Regions from separate parts of the Bradyrhizobium sp. UFLA05-108 genome, predicted to be linked through region 2. Evidence: predicted binding sites of a transcription regulator. Region 2 holds the regulator's gene; each other region holds the start of a gene.

Region 1 (3,276 bases), on a different contig from region 2:
TCGGCGTCGGCCTTGCCGCGCTCGCCGGCGTGCTCTCCGCGCCGATCAACCAGGTGCGGCCTCTAATGGGTGCCGACCTCATCATCGTGGTGTTCGCGGTGGTGGTGATCGGCGGCATGGGATCGATCATGGGCTCGATCATCACCGGCTTCGCGCTCGGGGTGATCGAAGGCCTGACCAAGTATTTTTACCCTGAGGCCTCCAACACCGTCGTGTTCGTGCTGATGGTGCTGGTGCTGCTTGTGAAGCCAACGGGACTGACGGGAAGGGCGGCCTGATATGACAGCCTTGACTGACGACACCTTGCCAGTGACGGCGCGCGCGATGCGCGACGAAATGATCGTCTTCGTATTCATGGCGCTGGCCCTGGCTGCCGTGCCGTTCACCAGCATCTATCCGTTCTTCGTGATGCAGGCGCTGTGCTTCGCGCTACTCGCCTGCGCCTTCAACCTGCTGATCGGCTATGGCGGCCTCTTGTCGTTCGGCCACGCGATGTTCCTCGGCACTGCCGGCTATTGCAGCGCGCATGCGCTGAAGGTGTGGGCGCTGCCGCCGGAGCTCGGTATTCTCGCTGGCGTTGCCGCAGCCTTCGTGCTCTCGATCGTGACCGGCTACATCTCGATCCGCCGCCAGGGCATCTACTTCTCGATGATCACGCTGGCGCTGTCGCAGCTCCTCTATTTCATTTACTTGCAGGCGCCGTTCACGCATGGCGAAGACGGCATTCAGGGCATTCCGCAGGGCCATCTGTTCGGGATCTTCGATCTCTCCAAGGCGACGATGCTTTATTACGTCGTGCTGGTCGGCTTCCTCGCCGGCTTCCTGCTGATCTACCGCATCATCAACTCGCCCTTCGGCGAGGTCCTGAAATCGATCCGCGAGAACGAGCAGCGCGCGATCTCGCTGGGCTACCGCACCGATCAGTACAAGCTGCTGGCCTTCATCCTTTCAGGCACGCTGGCGGGCTTTGCGGGCTCACTGAAGGTGTTCGTGGCGCAGAACGCCTCGCTCACGGACGTGCACTGGTCGATGTCCGGTGAGGTGGTGCTGATGACGCTGGTCGGCGGTCTCGGCACCATTTTCGGGCCCGTGGTGGGCGCCTTCGTGATCATCGCCATGCAGCAGTACCTGGCGAGCTACGGCCAGTGGGTGACGGTGATTCAGGGCGCGATCTTCGTGATCTGCGTGCTCACCTTCCGCCGCGGCGTCGTCGGCGAAATCGCGCATTACTTCCGGAGATCTCTGTAAGCATTTGATCAAAAGCCTGTTTTCGCGGTTCTTGAAAGTGGTGGATGAAGTGCTTCGGGCGACGTGACGTGGCACGCGCGCGGCCTGAAAATGGTCTATGACAATTTGGTGACAGTCCTCCCGGACCGGCCAATCTCAACCCGGCAATTATCCCCATGATGCGTTGGTTTCGCGCCTTCCTTCCCAAGGAGGAACGGTTCTTCGATCTGTTCGACCGCCACGCCCAGACCGTGATCCACGGCTCCATCGCGCTCCAGGGCATGCTGAACGGCGGCGAGGAGACGCCGGTCTATTGCCAGCGCGTCAACCAGTTCGAGAATGATGCCGACAACATCACGCGCGAAGTGCTGACCGCGGTGCGCCGCACCTTCATCACCCCGTTCGACCGCGGCGACATCAAGAACCTGATCACCTCGATGGACGACGCCATCGACCAGATGCAGCAGACCGCCAAGGCTGTGATGCTGTTCGAGGTCCGCGCCTTCGAGCCGCCGATGCGTGAGATCGGCGGGCTTTTGATCGAGTGCGCCAACCTGGTGGGCCGCGCGCTGCCGCTGCTTCAGGAGATCGGCAAGAACGTCGCCATGCTGACCGCCATTACGGAGGAACTGACCAAGCTGGAGGGGCGGGTCGACGATCTCCATGACATCGGGCTGAAGGAGCTGTTCTTGAAGCACCGCGACGGCAACGCGATGGATTTCATCGTGGGTGTCGAGATCTACGATCACCTCGAGAAAGTCGCGGACCGCTTCGACGACGTCGCGAACGAGATCAACAGCATCGTCATCGAACAGGTCTAGCGCATGATCCGGAAAAGTGTGCAGCGGTTTTCCCTCGCGACAAACGCGGAGCGCGTTTGCGCCGAGATCATGCGCAAATCTTAAAACAGGAACCGCGCCGTGGATGCCGTGTTGGGTCTTCCCATCCTGGTCGGACTGATCGCAGTCGCGCTGCTGTTCGATTTCCTGAACGGCCTGCACGACGCCGCCAATTCGATAGCCACCATCGTCTCGACCCGCGTGTTGCGGCCGCAATTCGCGGTGTTCTGGGCTGCGTTCTTCAATTTCGTCGCTTTCATGGTGTTCGGCCTGCACGTCGCCCAGACCATCGGCACGGGGATCATCGATCCCTCGATCGTCGACGCCCAGGTGATCTTTGCGGCTCTTGTCGGCGCTATCATCTGGAACATCGTCACGTGGGCGCTCGGCATTCCGTCGTCGTCGTCACATGCGTTGATCGGCGGCCTCGTCGGCGGCGGCATGGCCAAGGCCGGGATTTCGGCCGCGGTCTGGAGCGGGCTGACGAAGACCGTGCTGGCGATCGTGCTCTCGCCGCTGGTCGGCTTCCTTCTGGCGATGATGCTGGTTGCGATCGTCTCCTGGGCCTCGGTGCGCTCGACGCCGTTCGCCGTCGACCGCGCCTTCCGCATCCTGCAATTCGCCTCCGCCTCGCTCTATTCGCTCGGGCATGGCGGCAATGACGCCCAGAAGACCATGGGCATCATCGCCGTGCTGCTCTTCTCGCAGGGCCAACTGAGCGGTGAGTTTTACGTGCCGTTCTGGGTGGTGCTGTCGTGCCAGGCGGCGATGGCGATGGGCACCCTGATGGGCGGCTGGCGGATCGTGCGCACGATGGGCCTGCGCATCACCAAGCTCACGCCGATGCAGGGTTTTTGCGCCGAGACCGGCGGTGCGGCAACCCTGTTCATGGCGACCTTTCTCGGCGTGCCCGTGTCGACCACCCACACCATCACCGGCGCGATCGTCGGTGTCGGTGCCGCCCGCCGTGTCTCGGCGGTGCGCTGGAACGTGGCAAGCTCGATCGTCTATGCCTGGGTGATCACGATACCGGCGTCCGCGATCGTCGCGGGACTCTCCTGGTGGGCGGTGCAGTTTTTCAGGTAACGAGCTTCAACCCGACGATGCCGCCCACGATCAGCCCAATGCTGGCGAGGCGCAGCGCCGTGGCCGGCTCGCCGAACAGGATGATCCCCAGGGCTGCGGTGCCGACCGCGCCGATCCCGGTCCA
Region 2 (3,276 bases):
TGCAGAAGAACACGAAGTCCGCAAAGCTCTCGTTGCAGAGCCTGACCGCGAGCTTCTCACCGTCCGGGCTCTGGAACAGGTTCGACATGTGCCAGAGCTTTGTCGCCTGCTCCTGCAGAGCCCCGACCAGATGCGGATGCGCGTGACCGAGCGCATTCACGGCGACGCCCGACGTGAAATCGAGATAGCGCTCTCCATTGGTTGCGACCAGCCAGCAGCCTTCGCCGCGCTCGAAGCCGAGCTCGGCCCTGGCGAAAACGGGAAGCAGATGCGTCGCGGCGCTCTTGGTCATGGCGGTCACTTGGATGTTGGGGCCGGCTGAGGCTGCCTTGCGCAGCGCATCATTGACCTGCCCGGAAAACGAAACGTGCCGCCTTTTAAGGGCGGCACGTGTCACCATTTTATGCTTGGAAAAACCGCTGTCAATGCCGCCAGAAGGCCCTGCAAGGCGCCTGACCCGTAGTCTTGCGGTGGCGATTTTGAGTTCTTTTAGCGACGGAACATGTGGACGCGGAGCCGCAGACTCTTGCGCGGGAGTCACGCCATATTGTAGCGTTTACCGTGTCAGATACGACATCTCGTGCAGCAGTTCTGATCCTCTTAGTCCTCATGTACCGGCGTAACGTTCAGGTGCGTTTTTCGCGCCCGGCGAGCCTTAAGGGATTCTGGGGGCACGGGTTTTTCGAGGCTTAGACATCGCCACGCGGCCCCAAGGATTGGCAGGCGCGCGGCGAAGGGAAGGGTGCAATGACGGTTTTGACCTGGTCCGACGATCGCGTCGAGCAATTGAAAAAGCTCTGGGAAGCCGGGCTTTCGGCCAGCCAGATCGCTGCCGAGCTCGGGAATGTGACGCGCAACGCCGTAATCGGCAAGGTGCACCGGCTGGGCCTGTCCGGTCGCGCCAAGAGCCCGTCCTCGGCGGCTCCCCGGCCCCGCAAGGCGCGCCCCGCACAGCACATGATGCGGGTGAGCCGCCCGATCTCGCGCGGCAACACCGCCCTCGCCCAGGCCTTCGAGGTCGAGGTCGAGCCCGATCCGATCACCTACGACAACGTCGTTCCGATGAGCCAGCGCCTGTCGCTGCTCGAGCTCAACGAGGCGACCTGCCACTGGCCTGTCGGCGATCCCTCGAGCCCGGATTTCTTCTTCTGTGGCGGCAAGTCGCTCTCGGGCCTGCCCTACTGCGCGCAGCATTCGCGCGTCGCCTACCAGCCGGCGGCGGACCGCCGACGCGCACCGGCCAAGCCCGGCACGCGCTGAGGTCATCAGCGCGCGGGGCTGGCCGACGCGCAACGATGGTTCAACAAATTGGATGTCGTCCCTGCGAAAGCAGGGACCCATAATCCAGGGCGCAGTTATTGCGCGGGAAGATCACTCCGAGTCTTCGCCAAACCACTCCCCGTGGTTATGGGTCCCTGCTTTCGCAGGGACGACATCGGAGAATGTGGCGGCAGCCCGCTGGATCACCGCTGCCACCTGCAAACCTTAAGTCTGCTCCGCCTTCGCGAAACGATCGTCCAGCGCGTAGCCGGCGCCACGGACGGTGCGGATCGGGTCCTGCTCGCGGCCGAGATTGAGCAGCTTGCGCAGACGGCCGATGTGGACGTCGACGGTGCGCTCGTCGATATAGATGTCACGGCCCCAGACGCTGTCGAGCAGCTGTTCACGCGAGAACACCCGGCCGGGATGCTCCAGGAAGAACTCCAAGAGGCGATATTCGGTCGGGCCGAGGTCGATCGGCCGTCCGGAGCGCGCGACGCGACGCTTCTCGCGGTCGAGCTCGATGTCGCCGTAGGCGAGTATGGTCGCAAGCCGCTCGGGGCTTGCACGCCGGAGCAGGCCTTTCACGCGCGCGAGCAACTCAGGTACCGAGAACGGCTTGACGATGTAGTCGTCGGCGCCGGTCGCAAGCCCCCGCACCCGCTCGCTCTCCTCGCCGCGTGCCGTGAGCATGATGATCGGCAGCTGCTTGGTCTCGGGCCTGGCGCGAAGCCTGCGGCACAGCTCAATGCCGGACAGGCCCGGCAGCATCCAGTCGAGCACGATCAGGTCGGGGATATGCTCCTTGAGGCGGGTGTCGGCGTCATCGCCGCGCATCACCGTCTCGACATCGTAGCCGTCGCCTTCGAGGTTGTAGCGCAATAGCTCGGTCAGCGCTTCCTCGTCCTCAACAACCAGAATGCGTGCGCCCATGGCGTCGTCGCTCCTTAAGTGTTCGGCACGGTCGTGGCGAAGGTCGTCATGTCGCCCTTCGGGCGCTTGTCGGCGATGGCCTGACCTTCGATCATGTAAAAAACGGTCTCGGCGATGTTGGTCGCATGGTCGCCGATCCGCTCGATGTTCTTGGCGCAGAACATCAAATGGATGCAGAACGAGATGTTGCGCGGATCCTCCATCATGTAGGTGAGGAGCTCGCGGAACAGCGAGGTGCAGATCGCGTCGACCTCCTCGTCGCCTTTCCACACCACCATCGCCGCCGGCAGGTCATGCGCGGCATAGGCGTCCAGCACCGACTTCACCTGCTGCTGCACGAGGTCGGTCATGTGTTCCAGGCCGCGGAACAGCTTTAGCGGATGGAAATCGGTCTCGAGCGCGGCGACGCGCTTGCCCATGTTCTTGGCAAGGTCGCCGATCCGCTCCAGATCGGTCGCGACGCGCATGGCGCCAACGATCTCGCGCAAGTCGACCGCCATCGGCTGGCGGCGCGCGATCGTGAGCACGGCGCGCTCCTCGATCTTCTTCTGGAGCGCGTCGATCTCGGCGTCGGTTGCCACCACGCGCTGGCCGAGCGCGACGTCACGGCGGATCAGCGCATCGACGGAATCGACGATCATGCGCTCGGCAAGGCCGCCCATCTCCGCAACGAGCCGCGTGAGCTCTTGCAGGTCGGTGTCGAAGGCCTTTGCGGTATGTTCAGAAGCCATTTCCTGTCTCCTCAGCCGAAGCGGCCGGTGATGTAGTCTTGGGTACGCCGGTCGCTGGGCGACGTGAAGATCTTGCTGGTCTCGTCGAACTCGATCAGCTCGCCGAGATACATGAAGGCGGTCTTGTCCGAGACGCGCGCCGCCTGCTGCATGTTGTGGGTGACGATCGCGATCGTGTAGTTCTCGGCGAGCTCCTGGATAAGCTCCTCGACCTTAGCGGTCGAGATCGGATCGAGCGCCGAGCAGGGCTCGTCGAACAGGATCACCTCGGGACGCACCGCCACGGTGCGGGCGATGCAGAGACGCTGCTGCTGGCCGCCGGAGAGCGACAGGCCGGAGGCGTTGAGCTTGT
Region 3 (3,276 bases), on a different contig from region 2:
CGCGGATTGATCTCGAGCTTTTTCATGCCGGTGTTCTTCGGTCTCGCCGGGCTCAGCGCAGATCTCACGGTGCTCCGCGATCCCCATCTCCTGATGCTCACCGGCCTGCTCGTCCTGATCGCGAGTGTCGGCAAGTTCGGCGGCGCCTTCGTCGGCGGGACCATAGGCGGTCTGAGCTACCGGGAATCGCTGGCGCTCGCGAGCGGGATGAACGCGCGCGGCTCGACCGAGGTCATCATCGCGACCATCGGCCTTTCCATCGGCGTGCTCAGCCAGAACTTGTTCACGATGATCGTGACGATGGCGATCGTGACGACAATGGCAATGCCGCCGATGCTGCGCGTGGCACTGTCGAAGCTGCCGATGAGCAGGGAGGAGAAGGAGCGGCTCGAGCGCGAGGAGTTCGAGAAGCGCGGTTTTGTCGCCAATCTCGAGCGGCCCCTGCTGGCCGTCGACGAAAGCGTCAACGCTACCTTTGCCGCCCACATCGCGGGCCTGGTCGCCGGCATGCGTGGCCTGCCGATCACGGTGCTGCAAATTGGCCGACGAGCGAAGGAACAAGAAAAGGGAGTCAGCGAAGGGGAGAGTCACGAAGCCGTGGTGAAGAGAGCCGCCGAAGCTGTCGCCGGCATTGGCGGCGGAGAGGGCGGCCACGTCGACGTCATCACGCGAACCCGGCGGGCGGAGCTGGGCGAAGCGATCGCCGACGAAGCGCGGAAGGGATTTGACCTCCTGGTCGTGGGCGTCGACAAGGTTACCGCGACCAAGGATCGTTTCGACAGGAAGGTCGAGGATGTCGCAGCGGAGTTCGAAGGGCCGCTTGCGATCGTGGCGGCCAAAGGCAAGCACTTGAAGCAACCGATGCCCGACGCATTCAACATTCTCGTTCCGGTCTCCGGCAGCGGCGTCTCCAAGCGCGGCGCGGAAGTTGCGGTCGCGCTGGCGCAGGCGGGATCAGGCTCGCTCCGCGTCGTCTATGTGGCGACGACCCGGGACAAGGGCGCGCAGCGTGGTACGTCCCGCGGACTGACCAAGGAGGAGGGCATCCTCAAGGACACAAGCGATCTCGCCGCTCGTTACGACGTCGACATCACGACGACGTTGCGCGTGAACCGCGCGCCGGAGGCGGCGATCCTCCGTGAGATCGACACCACCGATGTCGATCTCGTGGTCATGGGCGTCGACCGCATCCAGGCCGATCATCTCTCCTTTGGAGGCGTCGCTGATGCGGTGCTCAGGCAGTCGAAGGTTTCGGTGCTCCTGGTGTCGAGCGGCGAGGCACGCCGGACTCCCGCGGAGAAAGCCTAGCACTTCATCTCTGCGCCTTGCAGGTCGCGGTTACCCGCCTTGGTCCACGCTTGGCCACTCACAAGCGGGATACTTTGGGAGCCAAAGCGAAGTGCGAAATTGGCTGGCGCCGACATTTCGTTTTTGTTACATTTTTGTGACATAGGCCACACCTGCTGCTCTGCTCGACTTGATAGGGTTGAGTCCATGATGGCGCATCTCAGGCTACCGATCATCTTCATCGCCCTTGTCGTTGCGACCCAGAGCCTGGCCGCCGAGACCAGGGGTGCGGGCTCCACTTTCGTTTCGCCCGTGATGGCGAAATGGATCGACGCCTACAAGGCAACGACCGGCAATACCGTCAGTTATCAGGCGGTGGGCTCGAGCATTGGCGTCGGCTTGATCAAGAAGGAAGCCGTCGATTTCGGCGCGACCGATATGCCGCTTGACCCGAAAGAGTTGCAGAAGCTCGACATGATGCAATTTCCGATCGTGATCGGGGGCGTCGTCCCGGTTGTCAATATCGAGGGCGTGAAGCCGGGCCAGATTCGCTTCACGGGCCAGATGCTGGCGGACATCTACCTCGGCAGGCTGAGATCATGGGATGATCCAGCCATTCAGGCGGTCAACCCCGATCTGAAGCTGCCGGCCAAGCCGATCACCGTCGTCCATCGCATCGATGGATCCGGGACGACGTTCAACTGGTCGAACTATCTCTCGAAGATCAGCGCGCAATGGAAGGCAAGCGTAGGCGAGGGTACCTCGGTCGAGTGGCCGCTCGGGCTGGGCGGAAAAGGCAATGATGGCGTCGCCTCGCTCGTCAGTCTGGTCCCCGGCTCGATCGGCTACCTTGAATATTCCTACGCGCTGCAGCGGCTCGACAGGATTTCCTTCGGCGTGGTCCAGAACAGCGCCGGCAACTTCGTCAGCCCCAACGCCAAATCATTCCAGGCAGCAGCCTCGAGCGCAGCCTGGACGACGGCGAAAGATTTCTATCTCGTTCTCACCAATGCTCCCGGGGAAGATGCATACCCCATCACGGCCACGACATTCGTGTTGATGCACAAGCAGCCAAAATCGCCGGAGAGGTCGACAACCACCATCGACTTCGTTCGCTGGTCTCTGGAAAGCGGCAAGTCCCAGGCCGAAATGCTCAACTACGTTCCCCTGCCGGCCGCGTTGATCCAGCAGATCGAGTCGTATTGGCAGCAGAGCCTTCAAGCCTCCACGATGTCGGCATCGGCCGCCAGCAAGCAATGACATTTGTGTGTGGCGTTGGTATGCCGATCGCCTAGGGTCTCGCGAACCGTCACATCAAATGAGCGATGGGGAATTGGGTCGCAACGGAACGACGGCTTGGGCTCAATCGCGTCGACATGGCCACATCCTCTCTCTCGTCCGCCATGGACAACACCTGACGTCACCACATTCGTCCGAGAGCCGTCTGCAGGTCATGAGAGCCAGAGGCCCAACAGGGCTGGCTAGGTCGTCCCCACGTGTTGCGACAATGACATCATGCACCTGATTTGCCGCGACGCGTCAAATTGTGTCGGAAAATACGAAAATCTCCGTTCCGTCGCGTCGACAGGGGCACGGCCGCCAGCGTTAACGATGTCTGCATCCTGATAATTCGTCGATACTTCTTAGCGAAGTCTTATGGGGTTCATCCTTAGGTAGCAGGCGACTTCAGTGTCAGGAGTAACCACAATGTCGTTCGGCAAGCGTCAATCCGGAGTTGGTGCCGGTGCACAAGCTCTTAACGTCGACATGGCTGCTGCACGAAGCTCGGCCGGCACCGACGCGGCTCAGGCGACAGGCGGCCCGCTTCGCTGGCTCATCCTGTTTCTCGCTTGTTGCGGGGGGCTTTACGGGCTGTTTGTCAGCTATGGTCCGGACATCGTGCGCGACCATCGCCTGGCCGGAACCTGGCAGCCAGCGTATGACTTGCAGGCTATGGAGGGTAAGTGCAAGCGAACAAACTTCGTGATC

What was found. Region 2 encodes PhoB, which activates phosphate uptake and scavenging genes when phosphate is short. Its sites were predicted from a motif close to TGTCATNNANCTGTCAT; they were not measured.
Region 1: a site for PhoB is predicted at 1,346-1,362, ahead of SO140_RS08250 (DUF47 domain-containing protein). Genes of this name have one in related genera too.
Region 3: a site for PhoB is predicted at 1,434-1,450, ahead of pstS (phosphate ABC transporter substrate-binding protein PstS). Genes of this name have one in related genera too.

Annotation. Positions count from the first base shown of each region.
Region 1 is NZ_JBANAZ010000008.1:111,846-115,121, reverse strand. It holds gene SO140_RS08260 (branched-chain amino acid ABC transporter permease) at 1-278, shown strand, start outside; gene SO140_RS08255 (branched-chain amino acid ABC transporter permease) at 280-1,248, shown strand; gene SO140_RS08250 (DUF47 domain-containing protein) at 1,404-2,048, shown strand; gene SO140_RS08245 (inorganic phosphate transporter) at 2,148-3,152, shown strand; gene sugE (quaternary ammonium compound efflux SMR transporter SugE) at 3,145-3,276, opposite strand, start outside.
Region 2 is NZ_JBANAZ010000001.1:273,554-276,829, reverse strand. It holds gene SO140_RS01200 (aspartate aminotransferase family protein) at 1-292, opposite strand, end outside; gene SO140_RS01195 (GcrA family cell cycle regulator) at 748-1,260, shown strand; gene phoB (phosphate regulon transcriptional regulator PhoB) at 1,486-2,193, opposite strand; gene phoU (phosphate signaling complex protein PhoU) at 2,208-2,924, opposite strand; gene pstB (phosphate ABC transporter ATP-binding protein PstB) at 2,936-3,276, opposite strand, start outside.
Region 3 is NZ_JBANAZ010000031.1:3,217-6,492, forward strand. It holds gene SO140_RS22535 (cation:proton antiporter domain-containing protein) at 1-1,308, shown strand, start outside; gene pstS (phosphate ABC transporter substrate-binding protein PstS) at 1,495-2,547, shown strand; gene SO140_RS22545 (hypothetical protein) at 2,995-3,276, shown strand, end outside.